2 regions of the Bradyrhizobium sp. USDA 4516 genome follow, and region 2 is predicted to be linked to the other one. Evidence: predicted binding sites of a transcription regulator. Region 2 holds the regulator's gene; the other holds the start of a gene.
The links. Region 2 encodes LexA, which represses DNA repair genes until DNA is damaged. Its sites were predicted from a motif close to TGTTCNNNNTGTGTTCNG; they were not measured.
Positions count from the first base shown of each region.

Region 1: the regulator LexA is predicted to act here: its motif matches at 5,764-5,781, upstream of ACVI1L_RS10770 (DNA recombination protein RmuC).

Region 1 is NZ_JBSRXT010000001.1:2,308,218-2,315,991, reverse strand. It holds gene ACVI1L_RS10795 (YbaB/EbfC family nucleoid-associated protein) at 16-336, shown strand; gene recR (recombination mediator RecR) at 337-942, shown strand; gene ACVI1L_RS10785 (hypothetical protein) at 1,090-1,533, shown strand; gene ACVI1L_RS10780 (IS481 family transposase) at 1,570-2,745, opposite strand; gene ACVI1L_RS10775 (AmpG family muropeptide MFS transporter) at 2,957-4,327, opposite strand; gene ACVI1L_RS10770 (DNA recombination protein RmuC) at 4,515-5,732, opposite strand; gene def (peptide deformylase) at 5,903-6,430, shown strand; gene fmt (methionyl-tRNA formyltransferase) at 6,581-7,516, shown strand; gene truA (tRNA pseudouridine(38-40) synthase TruA) at 7,516-7,774, shown strand, end outside.
Region 2 is NZ_JBSRXT010000001.1:7,757,874-7,765,647, forward strand. It holds gene ACVI1L_RS35755 (response regulator) at 1-295, shown strand, start outside; ZMP/ZTP riboswitch at 381-466, shown strand; gene ACVI1L_RS35760 (serine hydroxymethyltransferase) at 503-1,774, shown strand; gene ACVI1L_RS35765 (hypothetical protein) at 1,862-2,017, shown strand; gene ACVI1L_RS35770 (HAD family hydrolase) at 2,455-3,087, shown strand; gene ACVI1L_RS35775 (molybdopterin molybdotransferase MoeA) at 3,107-4,318, shown strand; gene lexA (transcriptional repressor LexA) at 4,562-5,266, shown strand; gene ACVI1L_RS35785 (hypothetical protein) at 5,523-5,951, shown strand; gene ACVI1L_RS35790 (hypothetical protein) at 6,097-6,324, shown strand; gene ACVI1L_RS35795 (ComEC/Rec2 family competence protein) at 6,321-7,774, opposite strand, start outside.

The DNA.
Region 1 (7,774 bases), 5.4 Mb from region 2:
TATAGGGACGCACGCATGGCTGATTTTCTCGGCATGATGAAGCAGGCAGCGCAGCTGCAATCCAAGATGCAGGAGATGCAGGAACAGCTCGGCAATGTCGAGGTCGAAGGCATCTCCGGCGGCGGCCTGGTCACGGTGCGCATGACCGCCAAGATGGAAGTGAAGGGCATCAAGATCGATCCGTCGCTGATGAAGCCGGAGGAACGCGAGGTGCTCGAGGATCTCCTGGTCACCGCGCATGGCGATGCACGCCGCAAGGCCGAGACCGCGATGCAGGAGAAGATGATGGCGCTCACCGGCGGGCTCGGCCTGCCGCCGGGATTTGGTCCGACTTAAATGGCTGCAAGCGTTGCCGGCCCCGAGATTGAACGCCTGATCCAGTTGCTGGCGCGGCTGCCCGGGCTCGGGCCCCGTTCGGCGCGGCGCGCGGCGCTGCATCTGATCAAGAAGCGCGAAGCCCTGATGACGCCGCTGACCGCGGCGCTGCAGGTCGCGATCGACAAGATCCAGGTCTGCAAGACCTGCGGAAACATCGATACACAAAACCCCTGCACCGTGTGCACGGATCCGCGCCGCGATCCCTCGATCATCGTCGTGGTCGCGGACGTCGCCGACCTCTGGGCGCTGGAACGCGCCAATGCGACCAATGGCCGCTATCACGTGCTCGGCGCGACGCTGTCGCCGCTCGACGGCGTCGGTCCACAGGATCTCACCATCGATCAGCTGGTGGCGCGCGCGCATGCGCCCGAGGTCAGCGAGATCATTTTGGCGCTCAATGCGACCGTCGATGGCCAGACCACCGCGCATTACATCACCGACCTGTTGTCGGAGGCCAATGTGCGGGTGACGCGGCTGGCGCATGGCGTGCCGGTCGGCGGAGAGCTTGATTACCTCGATGAAGGTACGCTATCTGCAGCCATGCGGCAGCGGACGCTGTTCTAGCGCGCGATGCTGGCGCCGAGCGCGCGTCAGGCGCCAAGCGATCGGTCACAATCCGAAAAGATCGCACCGAAACAAAATGGTAGGGTGGATGCCGATTCGGGGACGGTCATTCACGCTCTGACGAATCAAGATACGGAACCACTGACAATGACGGCACACCGATTCGGCGTACGCTTGTTCGGCGTACGTTTGGGCTTTGCGCTTCTGACGGCAACGTTCGCCGCGCCTTGCGCGCTCGCGCAGCAGGCCGACGCCCCGCAGAAGCCCGGCAAGATGATCCACGCCGGCGACGTGCTGTCGGGAGAGCTCGGCGTCATGAAGGTGCGTGACGCCAAGAACCGCGGCAAGCGCGTCGCGACCTACCAGATCACCAGCGAGCCGCGCCGGCTGCCGCCGCCGAACGGTCTGTGCAATCTCGAGACCGGGCCGGAAACCTTCCAGCTGATTCCGACCAACGACGCCCAGGCCGCGCAGCTCAAAAGCCTCTCCGGCAAGGAAATCTCGGTGAAGGTCGACGAAGTCGCCTGCGCCAAGGATGCCGGCGAGATGAGCGAAGCCATCGTCACCAAGTGGAGCGTAGTGGCGAAGTAGCCACCCCAATTTCGGTGTCATCGCCCGGCTTGCTGTTTAGTCCGGGGACATGGCTGACACCTGTTCGGACACATCACTGACAGGTTGGCGGTTGGTCAAGTCGATTGATGCGACCTGCCAGCTGGCGAAGAAGACGCCGTAATGGCCGTCGCGATCCAGCGGCCTGATGGCAAGCCGTTCGCGCGCGAAGGCCTGTGGAACCTTCCAGAAGCGTCCCTTGAAGGAGATGTAGGGCCTCGTCGATGAGACCCTGCGCACGGTCTCGCCGCTGTCGTACTCGATTTTCGGGACGCGGGCCGGCATAGCGCGGGCACTGGGTCGGAAGCGATCGGCGGGAACGTGCATATCAAGGCCTTGGTGAGGGCGCTGCAGATTGTAGATCGGCCGCCAGGCATCCAAGGCACGCTGGACTTCCGGTAGGGTGCGGAAGCGGCGCATCGCAAAGACCTCGGCCTTCAGGGTGCGATGGAAGCGTTCGTTCTTGCCGCGGGCCTGCGGGTGGCAAGGCCTGGCATGCACCACCCTGACGCCAAGCTTGAGCAGCCAGACCTTCAATCCGGTCCAGCGAATGCCGGACGTATCGCCCCATGGTGAGCCGTTGTCGGTGTAGAAGGCCTCCGGCAAACCATAGCAGCGGAACGTCGTCGTCAAGTGATCCTGCACGGTGAAACGCTGCTCGTCGGCGCAGGCCTTCAGGCACAGGACATAGCGCGAGTGATCGTCGACGATCGTTAGCGGATGACACCGCGTTCCGTCGGCGAGCGGCAGGTGGCCCTTGAAGTCCATCTGCCACAGTAGATTGGGAGCTTCCTTCTCGAAGCGGTGCCCTGGATTTGGCGGCGCGTTCTCGCTCGGCTTGACGCGGCCGTTCCGGCACAGGATCCGGTGCACCGTCGAGGGCACAGGCACCGTCTTGCCGTCCCGCTTCAGGCAGTGGGCGATCTTGCGCGCGCCCCAGACCGGATGCTTGTCGCGCACCGCAAGCACCTGCTCCTCGATGGCAGCCTCACTGCGCTTGGGCATCGCATGCGGACGCCGGGAGCGGTCAGCCAGTTCCCGATCACCAGCCTGCCAGCGCCGCAGCCATTTGTAGCCAACGTCAGGGCTGATGTTGAACCGTTGACACAGCTCGCGCCGGTTGGCGCCTTCCTGCAATGCCAGCCGCACGAACTCGTGGCGCTGATCCATTACTGACACCTCACTCCACGGCATGGACGGCCTCCCGAATCGGACCAATCCAGCCAATGTTGATGTGTCAGCTATGTCTCCGAACACCCGTCAGTGATCTGTCCGGGCTAAACACTCGACCGGGCGATCCAGTACGCCGCAGCTTCTCCACCGAATCACGAACGCCTCTGGAATACTGGATCACCCGGTCGAGTGTTTAGCCCGGACAGATCACTGACGGGTGATGACAGGGGAGCTAGACCCTGACCGGCCCCAGTTCGTCGAAATGCCCGCGCCGCTGCAGCCAGGCGAGCAGGATCAGGCTCGGGATCGCGACCAGCACGCAGATCACGAAGAACATCTGCCAGCCGACGGCCTTGGCGACATAACCGGCGCCTGACGACAGATAGGTGCGGCCGACCGCGGCGAGCGCCGTGAGCAGCGCGTACTGGGTCGCGGTGTGCAGCGGATTGCGGCACAGCGCCGACAAATAGGCGACGAAGATCACGGTGCCGATCGCGCTGGTGAAATTCTCCGCGGTGATCGCAAGCGCGAGCGCCCATTGATCGACGCCGACATGGGCGAGCCAGGAGAATGAGAGATTGGCGACCGCCTGCAGCACGCCGCCGATCCAGAGGCTGGTCGCGAGCGAATAGCGCCGCGCCACGAAGCCGCCGGCAAAGCCGCCGATCAGGGTCGCGGCAAGGCCGACGCCTTTCACGATCGCCGCGTAATCGACCTTGGAAAAGCCGATGTCGATCACGAACGGCGCGGTCATGGTGCCTGAAAACGCGTCGGTGAACTTGAACAGCACCACAAAGGCGAGCGCCGCGAAGGCGTCCTTGCGGCTGAGGAACTCGGAGAACGCGCCGAGCGCGGCATGTAGCACGCGTTCGGCCGCGTTCTGCGCATGCGTCGCCGCCTCCGCGCCCTTCGATTGCGTCGGCTCGGTCGCCGCAAGCGCGGTGACGATGCCGATCACGACCAGCGCGGCCATCACCACATAGCCCCACATCCAGGCCGACAGGCGCACGAGGCCAGCGGACTCGAAGCCGCTGACGATGAACAGCGCGCCTGCGGTCGAGACCAGCATGCCGACGCGGTAGGCCGCGACATAGGACGCCATGCCGGCGGCCTGCTCGCTTTCAGGCAGGCTTTCGACGCGGAAGGCATCGACCACGATGTCCTGCGTCGACGATGCGGTTGCGACCAGCAGCGCGGCGAAGGCCGCGAACCACGGCGATCGCGCCGGATCGGCCATCGCCAGCACCAGGATCGCCGCGATCAGCAGCAGCTGCGAGAACAGCAGCCAGCCGCGGCGGCGGCCGAACATCTGCGTGAACAGCGGAACATGCAGCGCGTCGACCAGCGGCGCCCAGAGGAATTTCAGCGTGTAGGGCGTGCCGATCAGCGCCAGCAGCCCGATGGTGCCGAGATCGACCCCGGCCTCCTTCATCCAGACCTGCAGCGTCGAGCCCGACAGTGCCAGCGGCAGCCCCGAGGAGAAGCCCAGCAGCAGCACGATCAGCACCCGCGGCTGCAGATACACCGCAAAACTGTCGCGCCACGAGGTGGCGGCGGGGGGATTCTTTTCCGACTGGGTCGCGGTCACTTCGGGCGCGGTCATGCCCCTCTGTTAGCAGATTCGACCGCAGCTGCCTTGGCTCCCTCTCCCCGCTCTTTCGCGGGGAGAGGGTTGGGGTGAGGGGCTTTCTCAGCGAATTATGCCGTGCGCAGTATGCGGAAGCTCCCCCTCACCCGAAATTCGCGCGATGCGCGAATTTCGACCTCTCCCCGCAAGCGGGGCGAGGTGGCTACTCCCCTGCCTGCAGCTTGCGCGGGGCGGGGAACAGGTCGGGGGCGGGCTTGACGAAGCGGGGGACCTCGATCGGGGTCTCGGACTTGCTGAAGTCGAGTTCCTCGATCCGGCCGGCGCGTTTCTCGATCTTGTCGGCGGAGATCAGGATCTGCCTGACGTCCTCGTTCACCTGGCCGAAATGGGTCTGCAGCTTGAGCACGCGCTCGCGCAGGCGGCCGAGGTCGTCGCCGAGATGCATCACCTCGTTGCGGATCTGGTCGGCGGCGTCGCGAATGCGGGCGTCCTTCAGGATCTGCTGCATCACCTGGATCGCCAGCATCAAGAGCGAGGGCGACACCAGCACGACGCGGGCACGATAGGCCTTCTGGATCACGTCGTCGAAGCCGTCATGGATCTCGGCATAGACCGATTCCGACGGCACGAACATCAGCGCGGTGTCCTGGGTCTCGCCCGGGATCAGGTACTTCTCCGCGATGTCGCTGACATGCTTCAGCACGTCGGCGCGCAGCCGCTGGCTGGCGAATTTGCGCTCCTCGTCGCTGCGCGCATCGTGCAGCGCGGTCATGGCCTCGAGCGGGAATTTCGCGTCGATGCAGAGCGGGCGCTGGTCGGGCAGAAACACCACGCAGTCCGGCCGCTTGCCCGACGTCAGCGTGTACTGGAACTCGAACGAGCCCTTCGGCATGCCGTCCTGGACGATCGCCTCCATCCGCGCCTGGCCGAAGGCGCCGCGCGATTGCTTGTTGGCGAGCACGTCGCGCAGCGTCGTCACCTGGGTGGTGAGCTCGTTGAGGTTCTTGTGGGCGTGGTCGATGATGCCGAGCCGCTCGTGCAGCACGCGCAGCGAATCCATCGTGTTGCGGGTCGATTGCTCCATCGACTGGCCGACCCGGTGGGTCACCGAATCGAGCCGCTCGTTGACGGCGCGGGCCATCTCGGCCTGGCGGCCGGCCAGTGCCTGCGCCATAGTATCAACCTTGGCATCGACCCGCCCGGAGGATTCGCTCTGGGCCCGGAGCATGTCGGCGAGGCGCTCCTCCAGCTCGTCGGCGCGGATGGCCTGGGCCATCGCGAGTTCCGCGCCGCGCCGGCTGGCGCGTGCGATCACCAGCGCAATGGCGAACAACAGGATCAGCGCCAGCGCCCCAAGGCCGATCAAGGCGTCGGAGACACGGACGGGAAGGTCGCCAATCGTGAGGAGAATCTCGTTCATGCCGGCAGTTGTAGCCGATTCGCGGCCCGGCGCGAACGAAGAGGGAACGCTTATGGGAAATGCATCCCTGATTTTCCGGGTTAATGCGGAGTGAAGAAACGTGGTTAACGTTGTCCTAACGGGTTCCTGAGCGCATTGACCCCATGAAGTCAGCAGCTTAAATCGCCGCCATGGCATTAAGAGAAATTATCATCCTGCCGGACAAGCAGTTGCGGCTGGTGTCGAAACCGATCGAGAAGGTGACGCCGGAGATCCGCAAGCTGGCCGACGACATGCTCGAGACCATGTATGACGCGCCCGGCATTGGGCTCGCGGCGATTCAGGTCGCGCAGCCGCTGCGGCTGATCACCATGGATCTCGCCAAGCGCGACGAGAACGGCGAGACCACGGCGAAGCCGCGCGTCTTCATCAATCCGGAGATCATTGCGCGTTCGGAAGAACTGTCGGTGTACGAAGAGGGCTGCCTGTCGATCCCCGAATATTACGAGGAGGTCGAGCGGCCGGCGCGGGTGCGCGTGCGATTCACCGATCTCGACGGCACGGTGCATGAGGAGGATGCGGAAGGACTCTACGCCACCTGCATCCAGCACGAAATCGATCATCTCAACGGCGTGCTGTTCGTGGATTATCTGTCGAAACTGAAGCGCGACCGCGTGTTCAAGAAATTCGAGAAGGCCGCCAAGCGCGCGGCGGAGTAGGCGCGGTCGCTTTCCCGGACGCGTCATGGCCGGGCTTGACCCGGCCATCCACGTCTTGCTTCGCTGTCGCCGAAAACGTGGATGCCCGGGGCTTCTTGTGCGAAGACGCGCTTCGCGCTTAAGCACTCCAACTGCTACCGAGCCTGTTTAATGCCTCTCCGCCTGATCTTCATGGGCACGCCCGATTTCGCGGTGCCGACGCTGCTGGAGCTCGTAGCCCATGGCCATGAGGTCGTGGCGGTCTACACCCGCGCGCCGAAGCCGGGCGGGCGACGCGGCCTGCAGCTGCGGCCGACGCCGGTCGAGCAGGAGGCGCGCCGCCTCGGCATTCCCGTGCTGACGCCGAAGACCCTCAAAACGCCGGAAGCACTCGAGGAGTTTCGCGCGCATGACGCAGACGCCGCCGTCGTCGTCGCCTATGGCATGATCCTGCCGCAGGCCATTCTCGACGCGCCGAAGCTCGGCTGCTTCAACCTGCATGCCTCGTTGCTGCCGCGCTGGCGCGGCGCCGCGCCGATCAACCGCGCCATCATGGCGGGCGATGCCGAGAGCGGCGTGATGGTGATGAAGATGGATGTCGGCCTCGACACCGGCGACGTCGCGATGGCCGAGCGGTTGCCGATCACGGACAGTATGACGGCATCCGATCTGCACGACGCGCTGGCGCCGCTCGGTGCCGACCTGATGGTGCGCGCGATGGCGGCGCTCGGGCGCGGCGGCTTGCAACTGACGAAGCAGAGCGCGGACGGCGTCACCTATGCGGCCAAGATCGAGAAGGCCGAGGCGCGGATCGACTGGACACAGCCGGCGCATATGGTGCTGCGGCACATTCACGGGCTCTCGCCGTTTCCCGGCGCCTGGTGCGAGCTTGCCGGCGAAGGCGAGCCGGTGCGGCTGAAGATCCTGCGCTGCGAGCTGGCGAAAGGCTCGGGCGCACCGGGCGCTGTGCTCGACGACAACTTCGCGATCGCCTGCGGCGACGGCGCGATCCGGATCCTCGAACTGCAGCGCGCCGGCAAGGCGCCGATGAAGGCAGCGGATTTCTTGCGCGGCACGCCGTTGAAGCCGCCTGCGCGGCTCGGCTGATGCCCCGCTACAAGCTCACCATCGAATATGACGGCACGCCGTTCTCCGGCTGGCAGATCCAGGACACCGCGCCGACCGTGCAGGGCGCGCTGGAGGCGGCGGTCAAGGCGATCTGCGGCGAGGACGTGCGCGTCCACGGCGCAGGGCGTACCGATGCCGGAGTGCATGCGCGCGGCCAGGTCGCGCATTGCGACATCGCCAAGCATTTTCCGCCCGGCCGCTTTCGCGACGGGCTGAATGCGCATCTGCGGCCCAATC
Region 2 (7,774 bases):
GTCGGGCAAGATCGCGATCAGCCCGGATATCGACCACGAGCTCGCGCTTAGCCACCTTGCCGGCGAGACCAAGGCGGCCGACCTCCTGACCGCGCGGGAATTCGAGGTGCTGCGCATGCTGCTCGCGGAAAACACCACCGAGGAGATCGCCGAGGCGCTGCACCTCAGTCCCAAGACGGTCGCGAACCTCCATTCCCTGATCAAGGACAAGCTCGGCGTCGGCACCGATATCGAGTTGGTCCGCCTCGCGCTGCGGCAAGGCATCCTGACGCAGCTCGATCTCGGCGAACGCTGAGCCCGCGTCGGCGGCAGCGACGAACCCTTGCGAGCCCGCCTGAGATTGGATAGCCTCTGCTCGCGATGAGCTTCGCAGGCTCATTCGCCCCTCGCGCGACTGGCGAGCTTACGTGGAATTGACCACGGTGAAGCGCGAAGGGTTCCAACGCCGTTCGCCTGGGCAACCCGTTCAGCTGATGATCCAGCGTCTTAGGGAGCCCGCACCATGCCGTCATTCCGCAATGAACTCCATCTCAACGATTCGGAAGTTGCCCTTGCGCTCGAGGGCGAAGAGCGCCGCCAGCAAGACGGCGTCGAGCTGATTCCATCGGAGAACTACACCTACCCCGAGGTGCTCGAGCTGCTGGGATCGGTGTTCACCAACAAGTATTCCGAAGGTTATCCGGGACGCCGCTATTACGGCGGCCAGGAATTTACCGACCAGATAGAGAACCTTGCCCGCCAGCGCGCTTGCGCGCTGTTTCGCGCCGAACATGCCAACGTTCAGCCTCTGTCCGGGTCGCCAATGAACCAGGCCGTGTATCTCGGCCTGCTGCAGCCCGGCGATACGATATTGGCGATGGACCTGTCACACGGCGGCCATCTCACTCATGGCGCGCCGGTGTCGCACATGGGGCGGCTCTTCAACTTCGCCCGCTACAAGACGCAGCCGTCAAACGGCGGCGCCATCGATTTCGATGAGCTCCGCGCCATGGCCCGGCACGTCCGCCCGAAGCTGGTGCTGTGCGGCTACAGCTCTTATCCGCGCGATCTGGATTATGCGTCCTTCAAGAGCATCGCCGATGAAGTGGGTGCACTGACCATGGCCGACGTCAGCCATTACGGCGGCCTGATCGCCGGCAACGCCTTGCGCAATCCGCTCGATGCGGGTTTCGACGTGATGACGACGACATCGCACAAGACGCTTCGCGGGCCGCGTGGCGGCATCGTTCTTTGTCGCCGGGAGTTCGCCGGCAAGGTCGACGCGTCGGTGTTCCCGGGATTGCAGGGAGGTCCGCACATGAACGTTGTGGCCGGAACCGCGGTCACGCTGAAGAAGGCATCGACGTCCGATTTTCAGGCCTATGCAAGACTGGTCATGCGCAACGCGAAGGTCCTGGCCGAAGCGTTGATGGAACGCGGCATGACGTTGATCACCGGCGGAACCGATAATCACATGATGGTTGTGGATACGGTGGCCAGCGTCGGCGTGGACGGCGGCGCGGCCGAGAACATCCTCGACGCCGTCGGGATCACCGCAAACAAGCAGATCATTCCCGACGATCCGCGTCCGCCGCTCAAGCCGAGCGGCATTCGCCTCGGGACGCCGGCGGCGACCACGCGCGGCATGGGCGAGCCCGAAATGCGCCTCATCGCCGAACTCATTGCGGAGTCCCTCCGGTCGAAGGGAGATGCAGAGGTCGTCAAGCGACTGAGGTCGAACAGCGTCGAGATGTGCCGCGCCTTCCCCGTTCCGGGGATCGCGCCGTCCTCATAGGCGGCCGAGCCGCGTTCCTGTTCCGCGTCCGTCGCGTCACTCGGCAGGTCGTGAAGGTTCCCAGGGGAAGGACCGGAACGGAAATCGATGCTGTTCGTTGGACCGCATGATCTCGAAAGACGGAGCGTCCCCGCCGTGACCCGGAAAACCTTGCAAGCACGCTCGGAACAGGCGCTCGTCGTCATCATTCTCAGCACCGGTGCGCTGATCGGTTACCTCGGCCTGGCACTGTCCAGGCTGTGAGAGCGACGCCGGCGGGCACCAAGCCGCCGGCAGGCATCAAGTCGCTTGGTACCCTGAAAGCGCGCGCGCGTGCCACTGAGTTGCCCGACGCGGCAAGCCAAGCCCCGTAGCAAAAATATAGGGTGAAACGAAGAGCAAGGCTCGGACAGATCATGTCGCGAGAATACGGATGTTTGACGCACAAGCGACGACACCCGCCGTCGTCCCGGCGAAGGCCGGGACCCATTACCCCAAATCTCAATTGTTGCGCGACGCTGCGGCCACGATCCCGTTCCTGATCAAATGCGGTGGTTATGGGTCCGGCCTTCGCCGGGACGACGGTGGTGTGCGCGGGAACAGTCTCGCGATGAATGCAACGCCACGTACAATCCACACACCGGTCACTGAAATCGAGGACATTGCCGCCTGGCCGCCATTCTCGTACACGGTTTCATGCAATGACCTCGCAATTCACTCCCAACTCCGTCGACGTGCTGCTGTTCGATATCGGCCGCGTCGTGCTCGACATCAACTTTGACAGGGTGATGGCGCGCTGGGCGCAGCATGCCGGCTGTGCGCCTGCCGAGCTCGCCACGCGCTTTGTCGTCGACGACAGTTTCAAGCATCACGAGATCGGCCGGATCGACGACACAGCGTTCTTCGAAAGCCTGCGCCAAACGCTCGGCATCAACATCACGGACGCCCAGTTCCTCGAAGGCTGGAACGCGATCTTCACCGGCGAGATGCCGGGCATCGCCCCGCTGCTCGCGGCGGCCGCCAAGCGGATGCCGCTCTACGCCTTCTCCAACACCAATCCGGCCCATGTCGCGCATTTCTCGGTCACGCACGCCGAGCTGCTCAGCCATTTCCGCAACGTCTTCCTGTCCTCGAGCATCGGCTTCCGCAAACCCGACGCCGAGGCCTATGATCATGTGGTAAAAGCCATCGGCGTGCCGGCGTCGCAGATCCTGTTTTTCGACGACCTGGCCGCCAATATCGAAGGTGCGCGGGCGCGCGGCCTTCATGCTATCCACGTGACGTCGACGGATGACGTGGCAAGGGCTTTGACCGCACTTGGTATTGAAACTTAGGAATTGAGGAGCTCTGAGCGTGGCCCTGATGCCGGTTGCCGATGCCCTGTCCGCCGTCCTCGCCGGCGCCGAACCGCTGCCGGAGGAGATGGTCGCGCTCGATGCCGCCTACCACCGCACGCTTGCGCACGACCTCGCGGCGCTCCGCACCCAGCCGCCGCAGCCGATGTCGGCGATGGACGGCTATGCAGTGCGCGCCGCCGATGCGGCCGATCTAAAGGCCCGGCTCAAGGTGATCGGCGAAGTCGCCGCCGGACGGCCGTTCGAGCGGACGGTCGGCGCCGGCGAGGCGGTGCGGATCTTCACCGGCGGCGTGATCCCCAATGGCGCCGACGCTGTGATCATCCAGGAAGACACCGCCGTCGACGGCGACCACATCACGATCTCGGAGGCCGCCAGCGTCGGGCGGCACATCCGCCCGGCCGGGGTCGACTTCCGTGAGGGCGAGGTGCTGCTCGCCGGCGGCAGCCGCCTGTCCGACCGCGCGCTGTCGCTGGCGGCCGCCATGAACTATCCGGAACTTGCGGTGCGCCGCCGCCCGAAGGTCGCGGTGCTGGCGACCGGCGACGAGCTGGTGATGCCGGGCTCGCAGCCCGGTCCCGGCCAGATCGTCTATTCCAACGGCTACGCGCTGCGGGCGCTGGCGCGCGCCGAAGGCGCCGAGACCCTCGACCTCGGCGTTGCCGCCGACACGGTAGAGGCGACCACGGCGGGCATCCGCCGGGCACGCGAGGCCGGCGCCGATGTCCTCATCACGACAGGCGGCGCCTCGGTCGGCGACCACGATCTCGTCAAGCGGTCGCTGGAAGCCGAGGGCGTCGAGATGGCGTTCTGGCGGATTGCGATGCGGCCCGGCAAGCCGATGATGCATGGCCGGCTCGGCGCGATGCGGGTGATCGGTCTGCCCGGCAATCCGGTGTCGTCCTATGTCTGCGCCTTCCTGTTCCTGGTGCCGTTGATTCGGGCGCTGAGCGGCCGGAAAGTGATTCATCATCGCCGCGCGAGCGCCCTGCTCGGCCGCGACCTCGCCGCCAACGACCAGCGCGAGGACTATCTGCGTGCGCGGCTCGAAGCGCGCGAGGACGGCACGCTGATCGCAACGCCGGTGACGCAGCAGGACTCGTCGCTGCTCGGGAATCTCGCTGCGGCACGGGCACTTCTCGTGCGTCCGCCGTTTGCGGCAGCTGCCGTCAAGGGCAGCGAATGCGAGATTCTGACACTGCCCGAATAGGGTTTTCGCGCCCCGCCGATTGTGCGTTGCCCGACGCGTTCACCGGAAATTAAGTGGTTGCGGAACACATATCGAACATATAGTGTCCGTTCATGATTTGTTTCGAGTACTGGTGTCTACAATCGGGAAGCCGCGTGGAAGCAGGTGCATCGAGCACATGCTCCTGAGGTCAGGCCCGGCCTGCAGGCCCCACCAGAAGAGTCTCGGAATCGAACGACGCTATCAACCGGGGGAATACTCGAGATGCTCACGCGCAAACAGTACGAACTACTGCGTTTCATCAATGAACGTCTGAAAGAGGCCGGCGTACCGCCCTCCTTCGACGAGATGAAGGATGCGCTCGACCTGCGCTCGAAGTCCGGTATCCACCGCCTGATCACTGCGCTGGAGGAACGCGGTTTCATCCGCCGCCTGCCGAACCGCGCCCGCGCCATCGAGGTCATCAAGCTGCCCGAACTCTCGGCCGGCGGCGGCAACGGCCGCCGCGGCTTCACGCCCAGCGTCATCGAAGGCACCCTCGGCCGGCGCGCCAGCACGCCGCCGATTGCCGAGGACGACGGCAACCGTCCGGTCGCGGTCCCCGTGATGGGCCGGATCGCCGCCGGTACGCCGATCGAGGCGCTGCAGACCCGCAGCCACACCATCAGCGTGCCGCCCGACATGCTCGGTGCCGGCGAGCACTATGCGCTCGAGGTGCGCGGCGACTCGATGGTCGATGCCGGTATCCTCGACGGCGACATGGCGCTGATCCAGCGCAACGACGTCGCCAATACCGGCGACATCGTGGTGGCGCTGATCGACGAGGAGGAAGCCACCCTGAAGCGCTTCCGCCGCCGCGGCGCATCGATCGCGCTCGAGCCGGCCAACACCGCCTATGAAGTGCGCATCCTGCCGCCGAACCGGGTCCGCATCCAGGGCAAGCTGATCGGCCTTTATCGCAAATACTGAATTGCAAATACTTGCGGCGGCCGGGAACGAGCAACACGTCGGATCGTTCCTTGCATGATAGTGTAGCGTACGGCCTGCCCGATGCGCTCCGATACCTCTCGCGCAGCGTCGCGTGTTTGTGATCGGAGCGATCTCGGACCAGTCGTACAATCGCCCAGAAACGAGCAGACGCTCGTTCGCTATCGTCCACTCTGGTAGAGGCCCTAATGCCTCAAGGAGAGGCACGGGTCGCTACCTCGAAATGAGGAGCCATCCGATGTGTGACTATAGTCTGCACGCCGTGGCATCGCGCCCCGCCATTGTCGGAGAGACGCTGATCACGACGACGTTCCGCGGCACGTCGACCCGCGGCTTTGCTTCGGAGAATGACCCCACTGTCGCGGTCTGCATGCTGCCGGGCACCGAGCTCGCTTTCGCCGAGAACGTTCGCTACGACAGCCGCTGGATCTGGACCAAGACGCTGAACTATCGCGTCGGCGTGTTCAACGAAGTCGAGCCCGACGTGCCTGATCGGCATCATGACGCGGTCGAATTCCCCGACGGCAGCCATGTGCTGGTGACCCAGCTGGTCGAGGGACAGCGCGTCAGCGTGCTGCAATTGCCGGCGCTGCATCCGCCGGTCGAGCAGAAGCCGAAGGTTGTGGAGCGGCGGCCCTCCGCATTCGCAACCCTGTTTTTGGGTTGAGCGCATCGTCGCCGCGGAATGAGCTGTTCGGCGGCGGATGACCTAAGCAATTTCGGGCGACCCCGGACTCCCGCTTCCGGGGCGCTGAAGGAGATTTGCGTCGGCCGGCACCTTGGCGCATCATCGGGCACGGAGGACGTGCGCGGTGGTCGATAAGGTCACATGGCAAAAGGCTGGACGCGTCACGGAACCGGGCCGCTACATGTTCCGGTTCGGTTGGCTGACGGTAACGGCCGACGACCTGAAAGTCTGGGAGCAATTTCCCGAGGCTTCCTTCACCCTCGTCAAGAAGCCCGACGCCGGCCCCGACTCCGACGAATACCATCTCGGCCTGTTCGAGCTGCCGAGCGGCCCCTCGCCGGACCACGGCTAATCATCACCCTGCAGATCGGTCTCGGCCGGCGTCGCATCCACCGCAGGCCGCGGCGCGGCGGCGGGCGCGCGCAGCGTCGTTTCGCTCTCGCCGTCGCCGGGAACCGCCGGCGACCACGGCCGGTCGATCCCGCCGGGCTTGACCGCATCGACGGCGTAGCCGTCCCTGATCCTTCGCAGCACCAGCGCGCCGTGGCGGCGCAGCCGCTCGGCATCGATCACCGATGCCGCGCAGCCCTGCGGCGCCGGCCGCGCCGTCACGATCAGGGCTGCGCGCTCGCAGTCGTCCGCCAGCGCCTCCGGCCGGGTCGCCAGCGCGACGAAGGCGCCGCCGGGTCCCTGGGTCACGCAGCCGCCGGCATCGCACGAGACGCCCTCGCCGAGCGACGCATCGGTGGCGGTGCGCGCGTCGGCGTCCGCCGCCAGCCACTCCTTGACCAAAAATGCATCCTTGGCGCTCTGCATCAGATGCAGCCGTCCATCACCGCCACGCACCGCGACATTGCGGCCGTCGCCCGAGATCAGCACGTCCGGCTGCGGCACCCTGAGCGCCCAGACCGAGGCCACCAGCAGCAGCACCGCACCTGACCAGCGCAGCGGCGTGCGCAGCAGCCCGAGCAGGATGATGCCGGCGCTCGCTGCGATCAGCGGCCCGATGCCGAACGCCGCCATGCGGCCGACCGCGCCCGGGAGTGCGGCGACCCATTGCGTCACCAGGATCATCCAGTCGATGCCAAGACCCATGATCGCCCAGAACACGCCGTCGAAGCCGAATGGCATGGCGACGAGTCCGAGCAGGCCGGCCGGCATCACGACCGCCGAGACCACCGGCATCGCCGCGAGGTTGGCGAGCAGCCCGTAGGGCGTCACGCGGTGGAAATGGAACGCGGCATAGGGCGTCGTCGCCAGCCCCGCCACCAGCGAGGCCAGCATCAGCATCGTGAGCTCGCGGCCGCCCCACAGCGCAACCCGCGCAGTTGCCGAATGGTCGGGCGACGCCAGCAGGTTCGGCAGCCCGATCTGCACCAGCGCCACCAGCCCGAGCGTTGCCGCAAACGACATCTGGAAACTGGGATGCACCAGCGCCTCCGGCGCGATCGCGAGCACGATCAGCGCCGCCACCGCCAGCGTCCGGAAGGTGATCGCGCGGCGGTCGACGATCACGGCGAGCAGCACCACGGCGGTCATGAAGAACGACCGCTGCGTCGCAACCTCGGCGCCCGACAGCAGAAGATAGAATGCGGCGGCGACCAGCGCGGCCGCCGCCGCCCATTTCTTGATCGGATGCCCCGCCGTCAGCGCCGGAAACAGCGCGAGCAGCGCGCGCACCGCGAAAAACACGACGCCGGCGACCACGGCCATGTGGTAGCCGGAGATCGACAGCACGTGGCCGAGTCCCGAGATGAACATCGCATCGTTGACCGGCGTCGAGATCGCGTCGCGCCGGCCGG